DNA from 3 places in the Streptomyces sp. NPDC002463 genome. Region 2 is predicted to be linked to each of the others. Evidence: riboswitches for the same ligand, from Rfam matches in the RefSeq annotation. Region 2 holds a riboswitch; each other region holds the start of a gene.
What was found. A riboswitch is a leader RNA that binds a small molecule or an ion and turns the genes downstream of it on or off. The one in region 2 is predicted to bind cobalamin.
Positions count from the first base shown of each region.

Region 1: linked by a shared signal. The riboswitch ahead of ACFYX3_RS00835 (ribonucleoside-diphosphate reductase subunit alpha) and the one ahead of ACFYX3_RS15370 (energy-coupling factor ABC transporter permease) in region 2 are both predicted to bind cobalamin.
Region 3: linked by a shared signal. The riboswitch ahead of cobN (cobaltochelatase subunit CobN) and the one ahead of ACFYX3_RS15370 (energy-coupling factor ABC transporter permease) in region 2 are both predicted to bind cobalamin.

Region 1 covers NZ_JBIARL010000001.1:193,475-198,326, forward strand. The annotation lists gene mctP (monocarboxylate uptake permease MctP) at 1-685, shown strand, start outside; gene ACFYX3_RS00830 (GNAT family N-acetyltransferase) at 761-1,261, shown strand; cobalamin riboswitch at 1,270-1,446, shown strand; gene ACFYX3_RS00835 (ribonucleoside-diphosphate reductase subunit alpha) at 1,577-3,931, shown strand; gene ACFYX3_RS00840 (ribonucleotide-diphosphate reductase subunit beta) at 3,931-4,852, shown strand, end outside.
Region 2 covers NZ_JBIARL010000006.1:290,090-294,941, forward strand. The annotation lists gene dhaK (dihydroxyacetone kinase subunit DhaK) at 234-1,226, shown strand; gene dhaL (dihydroxyacetone kinase subunit DhaL) at 1,253-1,870, shown strand; gene ACFYX3_RS15365 (PTS-dependent dihydroxyacetone kinase phosphotransferase subunit DhaM) at 1,870-2,298, shown strand; cobalamin riboswitch at 2,377-2,582, shown strand; gene ACFYX3_RS15370 (energy-coupling factor ABC transporter permease) at 2,611-3,309, shown strand; gene ACFYX3_RS15375 (energy-coupling factor ABC transporter substrate-binding protein) at 3,306-3,788, shown strand; gene cbiQ (cobalt ECF transporter T component CbiQ) at 3,794-4,543, shown strand; gene ACFYX3_RS15385 (ATP-binding cassette domain-containing protein) at 4,558-4,852, shown strand, end outside.
Region 3 covers NZ_JBIARL010000011.1:292,418-297,269, forward strand. The annotation lists gene cobN (cobaltochelatase subunit CobN) at 1-2,737, opposite strand, end outside; cobalamin riboswitch at 2,775-2,904, opposite strand; gene ACFYX3_RS23745 (cobalamin biosynthesis protein CobG) at 3,020-4,249, shown strand; gene ACFYX3_RS23750 (precorrin-8X methylmutase) at 4,264-4,852, shown strand, end outside.

The DNA of each region.
Region 1 (4,852 bases), on a different contig from region 2:
CGCCGCCGGCGTGAAGGTCACGAACGGCCAGCTCGCCATCCCGCAGCTGTTCGAGAACATGTTCCCGGACTGGTTCGCGGGCGTCGCGTTCGCCGCGATCGGCATCGGCGCGCTCGTCCCCGCCGCGATCATGTCGATCGCCGCGGCCAACCTCTTCACGAGGAACATCTACAAGGACTTCATCAAGAGGGACGCGACCCCGGAGCAGGAGACCAAGGTCTCCAAGCTGGTGTCCCTCCTGGTGAAGGTCGGCGCGCTCGTCTTCGTCCTCACCATGGACAAGACGGTCGCCATCAACTTCCAGCTGCTCGGCGGCATCTGGATCCTCCAGACCTTCCCGGCGCTCGTCGGCGGTCTGTTCACCCGCTGGTTCCACCGCTGGGCGCTGCTCGCCGGCTGGGCCGTCGGCATGGTCTACGGCACGGCCGCCGCGTACGGCGTGGCCAGCCCGACCCAGAAGCACTTCGGCGGTTCGGCCGCCGAGATCCCCGGCATCGGCGAGATCGGCTACATCGGCCTCACCGCCTTCGTGCTCAACGTCCTCGTCACGGTCGTCCTGACCTTCGTCCTCAAGGCCGTGAAGGCCCCCGAGGGCGTCGACGAGACCTCGCCGGAGGACTACACGGCGGACGCGGGCGACGCCGGAGTCCGCGACCTCCCGAAGGTCGGCGCCGGAGCGCACTGACCCGCGGACGCGTGAAAGAGGGGGCCCGGGAAATCCCGGGCCCCCTTCGCGTGCCGCGGAGGCAGACTGGAGCCCATGGATTTCACGATCAGGGCGGTACGGCCCGAGGAGCACGAGGAGCTCGGTGACCTCACCGGGCTGACCTACCTGAACGACGGGCTGCTGCTGCACGGCGAGGACGACTTCTATCTGGCCGTGCTCCGCGACACGGCCCGGCGGGCGCGCGAGAGCGAGGTGCTCGTCGCCGTCGACCCGGACGGCGGGATCATCGGCGGGGTCACCTTCGCCGAGGGCGGCACCGCCTGGGCGGACATCGCGGTCCCCGGCGAGGCCGAGTTCCGGATGCTCGTGGTCGCTCCGGCGGCCCGCGGCCGGGGCGTCGGAGAGGCCCTCGTACGCGCCTGCGTGGACCGGGCGCGATCCCTCCCCGGCTGCGCGCGGCTCGTGCTCTCCACGGCCGATCTGATGGTCTCGGCGCACCGGATCTACGAGCGGCTGGGCTTCGTCCGGACCCCCGAACGGGACTGGGAGCCGATCCCCGATCACTCGCTGCGCACGTACGCCCTGGAGTTGTAACTCCCGGACCGACACAACATGTGGGGGGTGCCGCAAGCGGCGCCCCCCACATGTATGCTCATCCTCGCTGTCGACGCAGGGAAATCCGGCGCGAATCCGGAACTGTCCCGCAACGGTGTACTTCGTGTGGTTTCGCACTTCGTACGGAGTGAGTCCGAGGACCTGCCGACAGCGTGCCCGGTCCGTCCGTTCCGGGTGCCACAGACGTCCGGGCCTCGCGGAGTGGGCCGGTGGACGCGGCGCGCCCGCGCGTACGGGTGCCCGCATGCCCGCCTCCCCCGCCCGCGGCCCCGCCGAGCGAGAGAGAGCCTCCACGTGACCATCGCGCCCGCCGATCCGGCCGCAGCGATCGAGACCGACGGACCCGGGACCGTACTCCTGCGGACCCTGACCGATCTCACCGCCGACCTCCCGGACACCGACCCCGGCAAGGTCGCCGCCGCCGCCCTCCGCGGTCGCAGCGCCACGTCGGACGAGGCGGAGCTGCGCGAGCTGGCCACCGAGGCGGCCGCCGGCCTGATCGCCGAGGACCCGGCGTACTCCCGGCTCGCGGCGCGGCTCCTCACCATCACCATCGCCGACGAGGCGGCCGGCCAGGGCGCCGTGTCCTTCTCGGCCTCCGTCGCCGTCGGCCACCGCGAGGGCCTCATCGCCGACCGCACCGCCGAGTTCGTCGCCCTGCACGCCGAGCGCCTCGACGCGACGATCGACCCGGCCGGCGACGACCGCTTCGGCTACTTCGGTCTGCGCACCCTCTACTCGCGCTACCTGCTGCGCCACCCGATCACCCGCAAGGTGGTCGAGACCCCGCAGCACTTCATGCTGCGCGTCGCCGCCGGCCTCGCCGAGGACGACAGCGTCCGCGCCCTGGACGAAGTGAGCGCGCTGTACGGCCTGATGAGCCGCCTGGACTACCTGCCGTCCTCCCCCACGCTCTTCAACTCCGGCACCCGCCACCCGCAGATGTCCTCCTGCTACCTGCTGGACTCCCCGCAGGACGAGCTGGACTCCATCTACGACCGCTACCACCAGGTCGCGCGCCTCTCGAAGCACGCGGGCGGCATCGGCCTGTCGTACTCCCGCATCCGCGCCCGCGGTTCGCTGATCCGCGGCACCAACGGCCACTCCAACGGCATCGTCCCGTTCCTGAAGACGCTCGACGCCTCCGTCGCCGCCGTGAACCAGGGCGGCCGCCGCAAGGGCGCCGCCGCGGTCTACCTGGAGACCTGGCACGCGGACATCGAGGAGTTCCTGGAGCTCCGCGACAACACGGGCGAGGACCAGCGCCGTACGCACAACCTGAACCTGGCGCACTGGATCCCGGACGAGTTCATGCGCCGGGTCAACGCCGACGCCGAGTGGTCGCTGTTCTCCCCGTCGGACGTGCCCGAGCTCGTCGACCTGTACGGCGAGGAGTTCGACGCCGCCTACCTCAAGGCCGAGGCCGCCGGCCTGGCCCGCAAGACGATGCCGGCCCGCGACCTGTACGGCCGGATGATGCGGACCCTGGCCCAGACCGGCAACGGCTGGATGACCTTCAAGGACGCCTCGAACCGCACGGCCAACCAGACGGCCGAGCCGGGCACGGTCGTCCACTCCTCGAACCTCTGCACCGAGATCATCGAGGTCACGAACGACGGCGAGACGGCCGTCTGCAACCTGGGTTCGGTCAACCTCGGCGCCTTCGTCACGGGCGGCGACATCGACTGGGAGCGCCTGGACGAGACCGTCCGCACGGCCGTCACCTTCCTCGACCGGGTCGTCGACATCAACTTCTACCCGACCGAGCAGGCCGGCCGCTCCAACGCCAAGTGGCGTCCGGTGGGCCTGGGTGCGATGGGCCTCCAGGACGTCTTCTTCCAGCTGAAGCTGCCGTTCGACTCGGCCGAGGCGCGCGCCCTGTCGACGCGCATCGCCGAGCGGATCATGCTCGCGGCGTACGAGGCGTCCGCCGACCTCGCCGAGCGCAGCGGCCCGCTCCCCGCCTGGGACAAGACCCGCACCGCGCGGGGCGTGCTGCACCCCGACCACTACGACGTGGAGCTCAACTGGCCGGAGCGCTGGGCCGCGCTGCGCGAGCGGATCGCCGCCGTCGGCATGCGCAACAGCCTCCTCCTCGCCATCGCGCCGACCGCGACGATCGCCTCGATCGCCGGCGTCTACGAGTGCATCGAGCCGCAGGTCTCCAACCTGTTCAAGCGCGAGACGCTCTCCGGCGAGTTCCTCCAGGTCAACTCGTACCTCGTCGACGAGCTGAAGAAGCTCGGCGTGTGGGACGCGCAGACCCGCGAGGCGCTGCGCGACTCCAACGGCTCGGTGGCCGGCTTCACCTGGGTCCCCGCCGAGGTGCGCGAGCTGTACCGCACGGCCTGGGAGATCCCGCAGCGCGGCCTCATCGACATGGCGGCGGCGCGGACCCCGTTCCTCGACCAGAGCCAGTCGCTGAACCTGTTCATGGAGACGCCGACGATCGGCAAGCTGTCGTCGATGTACGCGTACGCCTGGAAGCAGGGCCTGAAGACGACGTACTACCTGCGCTCCCGCCCGGCGACCCGGATCGCGCGCGCCGCCCAGGCCGCCGCCCCGATCCCCGTCCAGCAGGCGACCCCCGACGCGGACGCGATCGCCTGCTCCCTTGAGAACCCCGAGTCCTGCGAGGCCTGCCAGTAATGAGCTCCACCGAGAAGAAGAACCTCCTGGACCCGGGCTTCGAGCTCACGCTCCGCCCCATGCGCTACCCGGACTTCTACGAGCGCTACCGGGACGCCATCAAGAACACCTGGACCGTGGAGGAGGTCGACCTCCACTCGGACGTCGCCGACCTCGCCAAGCTCACCCCCGGTGAGCAGCACATGATCGGCCGTCTGGTCGCGTTCTTCGCGACGGGCGACTCGATCGTGGCGAACAACCTGGTGCTGACGCTCTACAAGCACATCAACTCCCCGGAGGCGCGGCTGTACCTGAGCCGTCAGCTCTTCGAGGAGGCGGTCCACGTCCAGTTCTACCTGACGCTCCTGGACACGTACCTGCCCGACCCGGACGACCGCGCCGCCGCGTTCGCCGCCGTCGAGAACATCCCCTCCATCCGCGAGAAGGCGCAGTTCTGCTTCAAGTGGATGGACTCGGTCGAGAAGATCGAGAAGCTGGAGACGGCCGCCGACCGCCGCCGCTTCCTGCTGAACCTGATCTGCTTCGCCGCGTGCATCGAGGGCCTGTTCTTCTACGGCGCCTTCGCGTACGTCTACTGGTTCCGCTCCCGCGGCCTGCTCCACGGCCTGGCGACCGGCACCAACTGGGTGTTCCGCGACGAGACGATGCACATGAACTTCGCCTTCGAGGTCGTGGACACCGTCCGCAAGGAGGAGCCGGAGCTCTTCGACGACGCGCTCCAGCAGCAGGTCACGGACATGCTGAAGGAGGCCGTCGAGGCGGAGCTGCAGTTCGGCCGCGACCTGTGCGGCGACGGCCTGCCGGGCATGAACACCGAGTCGATGCGCGAGTACCTCCAGTGCGTCGCCGACCAGCGCCTCCAGCGCCTCGGCTTCGCCCCGGTGTTCGGTTCGGAGAACCCCTTCTCCTTCATGGAGCTCC
Region 2 (4,852 bases):
TGAGCGGCTCCGCGCGTCCCCGCATGCGTCGGGTGGCGGCCACCGCGAGGCCAGCCTTCGGCCCGGGAAGGGCGTCCACCACCGGGAAGCGCCACTCGGAGCAGTCGGCACCCGCCCGGATCCGACCGGCGACGCACCGGTGCGTGTCCGCCTCCTCGCGTCGATAATCGATCCGTTCCGAGCTGCGGGAACACGCTCACCGACTTGCCTGTCCGTCACTTCAGGAGGTACCCGTGAGGATGTTGATCAACGTTCCGGAGACCGTCGTCGCCGACGCGCTGCGGGGGATGGCCGCGGCGCATCCCGAGCTGACCGTGGACGTGGAGCGGCGTGTCGTGGTACGGCGGGACGCGCCCGTGGCCGGGAAGGTGGCGCTGGTGTCCGGCGGTGGGTCCGGGCACGAGCCGCTGCACGGGGGGTTCGTGGGGCCCGGGATGCTGGCGGCCGCGTGTCCGGGCGAGGTGTTCACCTCGCCGGTGCCCGATCAGATGGTGCGGGCCGCCGCGGCGGTCGACAGCGGTGCCGGGGTGCTGTTCGTCGTCAAGAACTACACCGGTGACGTGCTGAACTTCGAGATGGCGGCGGAGCTCGCCGAGGACGAGGGCATCCGGGTCGCCAGGGTTCTCGTCGACGACGACGTGGCGGTGACGGACAGTCTGTACACGGCGGGCCGGCGCGGCACCGGCGGCACGCTGTTCGTGGAGAAGATCGCGGGCGCCGCCGCCGAGGAGGGCGCCCCGCTGGAGCGGGTGGAGGCGATCGCCCGCCGGGTGAACGAGCGGTCCCGGTCCTTCGGGGTGGCCCTGAGCGCCTGCACGACTCCGGCCAAGGGCAGTCCCACCTTCGATCTCCCGGAGGGGGAGCTGGAGTTGGGGATCGGCATCCACGGCGAGCCGGGGCGTGAGCGGCGGGGCATGATGACCTCGCGGGAGATCGCGGACTTCGCCGTCGACGCCGTCGTCGAGGACCTGCGTCCGTCCGGGCCGGTCATCGCCCTGGTGAACGGGATGGGCGCGACCCCGCTCCTGGAGCTGTACGGCTTCAACGCCGAGGTGCAGCGGGTGCTCGTCGAGCGGAACGTGCCCGTGGCCAGGACACTGGTCGGGAACTACGTGACCTCGCTCGACATGGCCGGATGCTCGGTGACCCTGTGCGAGGTCGACGAGGAGCTGCTGCGGCTGTGGGACGCTCCGGTGCAGACGCCGGCGCTGCGCTGGGGCCGGTGAGGTCCGGGACGGGAATGGGGAGCGACATGACGGAGACCTTCGGCGCCGGGTTCCTGGTGCGGTGGCTGGCCGCGGTGGCCGAGGACGTCGACCGGGAGGCGGACCGGCTCACCGAGCTGGACTCGGCGATCGGCGACGCCGACCACGGGGCCAATCTGAAGCGGGGCTTCGCCGCCGTGACGGAGACCCTGGCGAACGAGCCTCCCGCGACTCCGGGCGCGGTGCTCACCACCGCCGGGCGGCAGCTCATCTCCACCGTCGGCGGCGCTTCGGGACCGCTGTACGGGACGCTGCTGCGGCGCGCGGGGAAGGCCCTGGGCGAGGACGGGGAGGTCACCCGGGAGCGGTTGGCGGAGGCGCTCGGCGCCGGGGTGGCCGCCGTGTCGCAGCTGGGCGGTGCCCAGGTGGGCGACAAGACGATGGTGGACGCGCTCGTGCCGGCCGTGGAGGGGCTGCGGAGCTCGTACGAGGAGGCCCGCGCCGCCGCCGAGAAGGGCGCCCTGGCGACCGTCCCCCTCCAGGCGCGCAAGGGCAGGGCCAGTTATCTCGGGGAGCGGTCGATCGGGCACCAGGATCCGGGGGCGACGTCCTCGGCGCTGCTGTTCGCGGCGCTCGCCGACACCGCGCGCGCGGAGGGGGTGTGATGAGCCCCGCTCAGGTGGGCGCGGTTCCGGCTCCCGTCGGCATCGTGCTCGTCTCGCACAGTGCCGCCGTCGCGGCGGCCGTGGCCGAGCTCGCCCGCGGGCTCGCCGGCGGCGGGGACCTCGCGCCGGTCCTGCCCGCGGGCGGGACGCCGGACGGCGGGCTCGGGACGAGCAGCGAGCTGATCTGCGAGGCCGCGAAGGCCGTCGACCGGGGTGCCGGGGTCGCGCTCCTCGTCGACCTGGGCAGCGCGGTCCTCACCGTGAAGGCGCTGCTCGCCGAGGGCGACGAACTGCCCGAGGGCGCGCGGCTCGTGGACGCGCCGTTCGTCGAGGGCGCGGTCGCCGCGCTGGTGACGGCGAGCGCCGGAGGGGATCTCGACGCGGTGGCGGCGGCGGCCTCGGAGGCGTACGCGTACCGCAAGGAGTGAGCGGCGGGGCGCACGTGCGGGGAGTGACGGGGAGGACGCGGCGCGTGGTGGCCGTGTTGTGATCCGCAGGTCAACGCACTAATGTCACAGGGCCTTGGTGTACGGGAAACCGGTGCAGTACCGGTGCGGCCCTCGCCACTGTGATCGGGAGGTCCGGCTCCCTTCCCGGGGGAACACCTCGGGGAAGCCACTGGACCGTCGCGGGAGACCGCGGCGGTGTGGGAAGGCGGAGTCGGGCCGTATGACCGTCAGCCAGGAGACCGGCCAGGGTGCGTTGTCCATCCACGAGGTGCTGGAGAGGGTCTCCCGATCATGCATATAGCCGAGGGGTATCTGCCCCCTGTGCACGCCGCTGCCTGGGGCGTCGCGGCCGCTCCGTTCGTCGTCCACGGGGTGCGCGCGCTGACCCGCGAGGTGCGGTCGAATCCCGAATCCACCCTGCTGCTCGGCGCGTCCGGGGCCTTCACCTTCGTCCTGTCCGCGCTCAAGTTGCCGTCGGTGACGGGGAGTTGTTCGCATCCGACCGGTACGGGGCTGGGCGCGATCCTGTTCCGGCCGCCGATCATGGCGGTCCTGGGGACGATCACCCTGCTCTTCCAGGCCCTGCTGCTCGCGCACGGCGGACTGACCACGCTCGGCGCGAACGCCTTCTCGATGGCGATCGTCGGGCCGTGGGCGGGGTACGGGACGTACCGGCTGTTCCGGCGGTTCGGCGCGCCCCTGATGGTGGCCGTCTTCTTCGGCGCGTTCGTCGCCGACCTGTCCACGTACTGCGTCACCAGTGTGCAGCTGGCGCTCGCGTTCCCCGACCCCGGCAGCGGTGTGCCCGGCGCGCTGGCCAAGTTCGGCGGGATCTTCGCCGTGACCCAGATTCCGCTGGCGGTCAGCGAGGGTCTGCTGACCGTGCTCGTGATGCGGCTGCTCACGCAGTCCAGCAAGGGTGAGCTGACGCGCCTCGGCGTCCTCGCCCGGCCGCGGGCGGAGCGGCACGAGGAGGCGGCCGCGCGATGAGCCGGAACACCAAGATCAACGCCCTGCTGCTGCTCCTCGTGGCCGCGCTCGCGGTCCTGCCGCTCGCGCTGGGCCTCGGGGACGACAAGGAGCAGCCGTTCAGCGGGTCCGACGGGGAGGCGCAGACCGCGATCACGGAGATCCGGCCGGACTACAAGCCGTGGTTCAGCCCGCTGTACGAGCCGCCCTCCGGCGAGATCGAGTCGGCGCTGTTCGCCCTCCAGGCGGCGATCGGCGCCGGTGTCCTGGCCTACTACTTCGGCCTGCGCCGCGGCCGCCGCCAGGGCGCGGCGAGGGCCGCGGAGGCGGCGGGGCGGACCGGTGCGGTCGCGGAGGGCGAGGCGACCAACGGCGGCGGTTCCGGTACGGGTGCGGCGGGCGCCGGTGCGGACTCCGGTGCCGGCGCGACCGCCACCCGCGCGCCGGGTACGGAAGCCGGCGCGACCGGTTCCTCGCCGGTCGACGGATCGGGCGCGTAGCGCCGATGCTGCCGATCGACGCGGCGGCGCACAGCAGTCGCTGGCGCCGCCGTCACCCCCTGGAGAAGGCGTTCCTCGGCTTCGGCCTGACGCTGTGCGCGGTGGGCCTGCCGCCGTGGCCGGGCGCGGTGCTCGTGGCGGCGGCCACGCTCGCGGTGCTGCTCGGTCCGGCGGGTGTGCCGGGCCGCCAGTTGTGGCGGGCCTTCCGCATTCCCCTCGGTTTCTGTGTCACGGGCGCCGTTCCGCTGCTCTTCGAGGTGGGCGGTCCGCGAGGCCTCGTCGCCCTCGCGCCCGACGGTCCCGCGCACGCGGTCGAGCTGCTCCTCCGGACGGCCTCGGCCTCGCTCGGGGTGCTGCTCTTCGCCTTCACGACACCGGTGTCCGACGTGCTGCCCCGGCTCGTCCGGGCGGGCGTCCCGGCGCCCGTGGTCGACGTGGCGCTCGTGATGTACCGGATCATCTTCCTGCTCCTCGACTCGATGACGAAGATCCGGCAGGCCCAGGCGGCCCGGCTCGGGCACACCACCCGGGCCGCGACGTGGCGTTCGCTCGCCGGACTCGGCGCGACCACGTTCGTGCGGGCCTTCGACCGGGCGCAGCGCCTGCAGTCGGGGCTCGCCGGGCGCGGTTACGACGGGACGCTGCGGGTCCTGGTGCCCGCGTGCGCGGTCTCCCGGCGGTTCCTCACGGCGACGGGCGTGCTCCTCGCGGGGCTCGTCGCCCTCACCCTCGTACTGGAAAGGCTCCTTCCGTGACTTCCCTGACTTCCGTGACGTCTTCGGCCCCCGTCGTGGAGCTGGCGAAGGCGGGTTTCGCCTACGAGGACGGGCCCGCGGTCCTGTCGGGCGTGGACTTCGCGGTGGCGGAGGGGCGCGCGATCGCGCTCCTGGGCCGCAACGGCAGCGGCAAGACGACGCTGCTGCGGCTCCTCAGCGGCGGGCTGCGGTGCGAGAGCGGGTCGCTGCTCCTGGACGGGGCCGAGGTCGCGTACGACCGGAAGGGGCTCACCCGGCTGCGGACCACGGTGCAGCTGGTCGTGCAGGATCCGGACGACCAGCTGTTCG
Region 3 (4,852 bases), on a different contig from region 2:
GGAAGAAGCCCGAGATGCGCAGCGTCACGTCCACGCGCGGGCGGCCGAGCTCGGCGAGCGGGATCGGCTCCAGGCCGTTCACGCGGCGCGAGGCCTCGTCCCACAGCGGGCGGACACCGAGGAGGGCGAGCGCCTCGGCGACGTCGTCGCCCGCGGTGCGCATCGCGCTCGTGCCCCAGAGGGAGAGACCGACGGAGGTCGGCCACTCGCCGTTGTCGGTGCGGTAGCGCTCCAGGAGGGAGTCGGCGAGCGCCTGGCCGGTCTCCCAGGCGAGCCGGGACGGCACGGCCTTCGGGTCGACGGAGTAGAAGTTGCGGCCGGTCGGCAGGACGTTGACCAGGCCCCGGAGGGGGGAGCCGGACGGGCCGGCCGGGACGAAGCCGCCGTTCAGGGCGTGCACGGCGTGGGCCAGCTCGTCGGTGGTGGCGGCGAGCCTCGGCACGACCTGGAGAGCGGCGAAGGACAGCACCTCGCGGACCTCGGGGCCGTACGCGGCGGCGACCGTCTCGATCGCGTCCACCGCCCAGCCGGCCGCCTCCATCGCCTCGACCAGTTCCCGCGCCTTCGCCTCCGCCTCGTCGGCGGTCGTGCGGGTCGCGGCCGACTCGTCCAGTCCGAGGGCCTCGCGCAGACCCGGCAGGGCCTGCGTGCCGCCCCAGATCTGGCGGGCGCGGAGGATGGAGAGGACCAGGTTGACGCGGGCCTCGCCGGTCGGCGCGCCGCCGAGGACGTGCAGGCCGTCGCGGATCTGGGCGTCCTTGACCTCGCAGAGCCAGCCGTCGACGTGCAGCAGGAAGTCGTCGAAGCCGTCGTCCTCCGGGCGCTCCTCCAGGCCGAGGTCGTGGTCGAGCTTCGCGGCCTGGATGAGGGTCCAGATCTGGGCGCGGATGGCCGGGAGCTTCGCCGGGTCCATCGAGCTGATCTGCGCGTACTCGTCGAGCAGCTGCTCCAGGCGCGCGATGTCGCCGTACGAGTCGGCGCGGGCCATCGGCGGCACGAGGTGGTCGACGAGGGTCGCGTGGACGCGGCGCTTGGCCTGGGTGCCCTCGCCCGGGTCGTTGACGAGGAACGGGTAGATCAGCGGGATGTCGCCGAGGGCCGCGTCGGGGCCGCAGGCGGCGGACAGGCCGGCGTTCTTGCCGGGCAGCCACTCCAGGTTGCCGTGCTTGCCGAGGTGGACCATGGCGTCGGCGCCGAAGCCGCCGTCCTCGGCGCGGGCGGCGATCCAGCGGTAGGCGGCCAGGTAGTGGTGGGACGGCGGGAGATCGGGGTCGTGGTAGATCGCGATCGGGTTCTCGCCGAAGCCGCGCGGCGGCTGGATGAGGACGAGGAGGTTCCCGCGGCGCAGGGCGGCGAGGACGATGTCGCCCTCCGGGTTCTGCGAGCGGTCGAGGAACATCTCGCCGGGCGCCGGGCCCCAGTGCTCCTCGACCTGCTCGCGGAGCTCGGCGGGCAGGGTGGCGTACCAGCGCTTGTAGTCGGCGGCCGGGATGCGGACCGGGTTCTTCGCGAGCTGCTCCTCGGTCAGCCAGTCCTGGTCGTGGCCGCCGGCCTCGATGAGGGCGTAGATCAGCTCGTCGCCGTCGCCGGAGACCAGGCCCGGGAGCTCGGCCTCGGGTCCGAAGTCGTAGCCCTCGGCGATCAGGCGGCGCAGCAGCGCGACGGCGGAGGCCGGGGTGTCGAGGCCGACGGCGTTGCCGATGCGGGAGTGCTTCGTCGGGTACGCGGAGAGGACGAGCGCCAGCCGCTTCTCGGCGTTCGGGATGTGGCGGAGCCGGGCGTGCCGGACGGCGATCCCGGCGACGCGGGCCGCGCGCTCGGCGTCGGCGACGTACGCGGGCAGGCCGTCCTCGTCGATCTCCTTGAAGGAGAAGGGGACGGTGATGAGCCGGCCGTCGAACTCGGGCACGGCGACCTGGCTGGCGGCGTCCAGCGGGGAGAGGCCCTCGTCGTTCTCCTCCCACGCGGACCGCGATCCGGTCAGGCACAGGGCCTGGAGGATCGGCACGTCGAGCGCGGCGAGCGCGCCCGCGTCCCAGGCCTCCTCGTCGCCGCCGGCCTGCGCCTCGGCGGGCTTGGTGCCGCCGGCGGCGAGGACGGTCGTGACGATCGCGTCGGCCCCGCGCAGGACGGAGATCAGCTCGGCCTCGGGGGCGCGCAGGGACGCCACGTACAGCGGGAGGGCGCGGGCGCCGGCGTGCTCGATGGCGCCGCACAGGGCGTCGACGAAGGCGGTGTTCCCGCTCATGTGGTGGGCGCGGTAATAGAGCACGGCGACGGTCGGGCCGGTCTCGGTGGCCTTGGCCGTCCGCTCCAGGGGGCCCCAGGTGGGGGCGGCGGCCGGGGCCTCGAAGCCGTGGCCGGTGAGCAGGACCGTGTCGGAGAGGAAGCGGGCCAGGTGCTCCAGGTTGGCCGGGCCGCCGTGCGCCAGGTAGGCGTGCGCCTCGGTGGCGACGCCGACGGGGACGGTGGAGGCCTCCATGAGCTGGGCGTCGGGGGCCTGTTCGCCACTGAGCACGACGACCGGCTTCCCGGCGGCGCGGATCGCGTCGAGGCCCTCCTGCCAGGAGCGGACGCCGCCGAGGAGCCGGACGACGACCAGGTCGGCGCCGTCGAGCAGCCCGGGGAGGTCGGCGAGCGGGAGGCGGGAGGGGTTGGCGAAGCGGTACTCCACCGGCCCCCCGGCCGCACGGGCGCTGAGCAGGTCGGTGTCGGAGTGCGACAGCAGCAGGAGCATGGCGAGCTCAGGCCCTTCCTCGGGGTTGTCCGCGCCCCGGGTGGTCGTATGGACGGCGGGAGTTCCTGACTCACCCGTGGGTTACGGGCTCACAGTGGCGGGACCGCGCCGGATTCTCACCGGGCTTCCTCCCCGGGGTCCTGGGACCCCATGCCGATCTGCATCCTAGAACGTGCCGCCGACCGGCCCCAGGGAGCGAGGGGGTCGGCCGGATCACACCGGCCGGAGAGAGCGGGAGAGTCGGCCGGATCACACCCGGTGGTCAGCCGGTTCCCCGTGGGTATGCTCGCCGCCATGCCGCCCACCCCACCCCCGACGCCCCGACCGGGCGAAGCTCGCATACGGGACCGTGGCGACGCCTGCCCCGGGGCGCTGCGCCTGCACTCCGCCGACGACGGTCGCCTGGCCCGACTGCGCCTGCCCGCAGGGCGATTGACGGCCCGTCAGGCCGAGGTCCTGGCCCGGGCCGCCGAGAGCCTGGGCGACGGGCGGATCAGCATCACCTCGCGCGGCAACGCGGAGCTGCGCGGCCTCGGCGAGGGCTGCGGGGCGGAACTGGCCGGCCTTCTGGCCGGGGCGGGCCTCCTGCCCTCGCCCACCCACGAGCGCGTCCGCAACATCGTGGCCTCGCCCGGCGCGGGACTCGACGGACTCGGCTACGCGGACGTGCAGTTGTGGGCGCGCGCACTGGACACGGCGCTCTGCGCGGAGCCCCGGGCCGCGTCCCTTTCGGGACGGTTCCTGTTCCTCCTCGACGACGGACGCGGCGACGTCGCCGGGCTCGGCGGCGATGTGAGCTTGATCGCAGGACCGGAGGGGTCGGCTCTGCTGCGGCTCGGTCCGCACGCGTTCCGGCTCGCCGCCGCCGACGCCGTCCGGGCCGCCCTCGCCGCCGCCCTCGCGTTCCTGGACGCCGCCGAGGCCGCCGGGAACGGGGCCTGGCGGCCCCGCGAACTGCCCGACACGCACGTGCCCGACTGGGCCGGGGCCCTCGCGCGGGCCGGGATCACGGCGGAGCCCGTACCCGTACCGCCGCTTCCCGCGTCCCCGCCGCCCGCACCCGGCCCGCTCGGCGCGCACGCCCTGCACGTCCTCGCCCCGCTCGGCCGCCTGACGGCCGCCCAGCTGCGGGCCCTGGCCGACGGGGCCGACGAGCTGCGGTTCACGCCCTGGCGTGGCGTGGTCGCCGTCGGTGCCGCCGCCGACCGGCTGCCCGGCCTGGAGACGTACGGCCTGGTCACCCGTCCCGACCTGCCCTCGGTCGGGGTCAGCGCCTGCACCGGGCGGCCCGGCTGCGCCAAGTCCCTCGCCGACGTACGGACGGACGCCGGCCTCGTCCACCGCGGGGGCCTGCCCGTCCACTACTCCGGGTGCGAGCGCCGCTGCGGCCACCCGCACGGCGCCTGGGTCGACGTCCTCGCCACCGGCGACGACACCTACCTGGTGGACGGCGTCCCCACCCCCCGTACCGCCCTGCCCGAAGCAGTGACCACGGCCCGCACGACGAGATGAGCGAGAGCACCAGGATGTTCGACTACGAGAAGGACGGGACGGAGATCTACCGCCGGTCCTTTGCCACGATCCGCGCCGAGGCGGACCTCGCGGGCCTGCCCGCCGACGTCGCCCAGGTGGCGGTCCGGATGATCCACGCCTGCGGCATGACCGACCTCGTGCAGGACATCGCGTACTCCCCCGGCGTCGTCGCGAGCGCCCGCGCCGCCCTCCAGGCCGGCGCGCCCATCCTCTGCGACGCGCAGATGGTCGCCAGCGGGGTCACCCGCAAGCGGCTGCCCGCCGACAACGAGGTCCTCTGCGCCCTCTCCGACCCGGCCGTCCCGGGCCTCGCCGCCGAGCTCGGCACCACCCGCTCGGCCGCCGCGCTCGAACTGTGGCGGGACCGCCTCGAAGGCTCCGTCGTCGCCATCGGCAACGCGCCGACCGCCCTCTTCCACCTCCTGGAGATGATCGCGAAGGGCGCCGGGAAGCCCGCCGCCGTCCTCGGCATCCCGGTCGGCTTCATCGGCGCCGCCGAGTCCAAGGACGCGCTGGCCGAGAACACCCTCGGCCTCGACTACCTGGTCGTACGGGGCCGGCGCGGCGGCAGCGCGATGACGG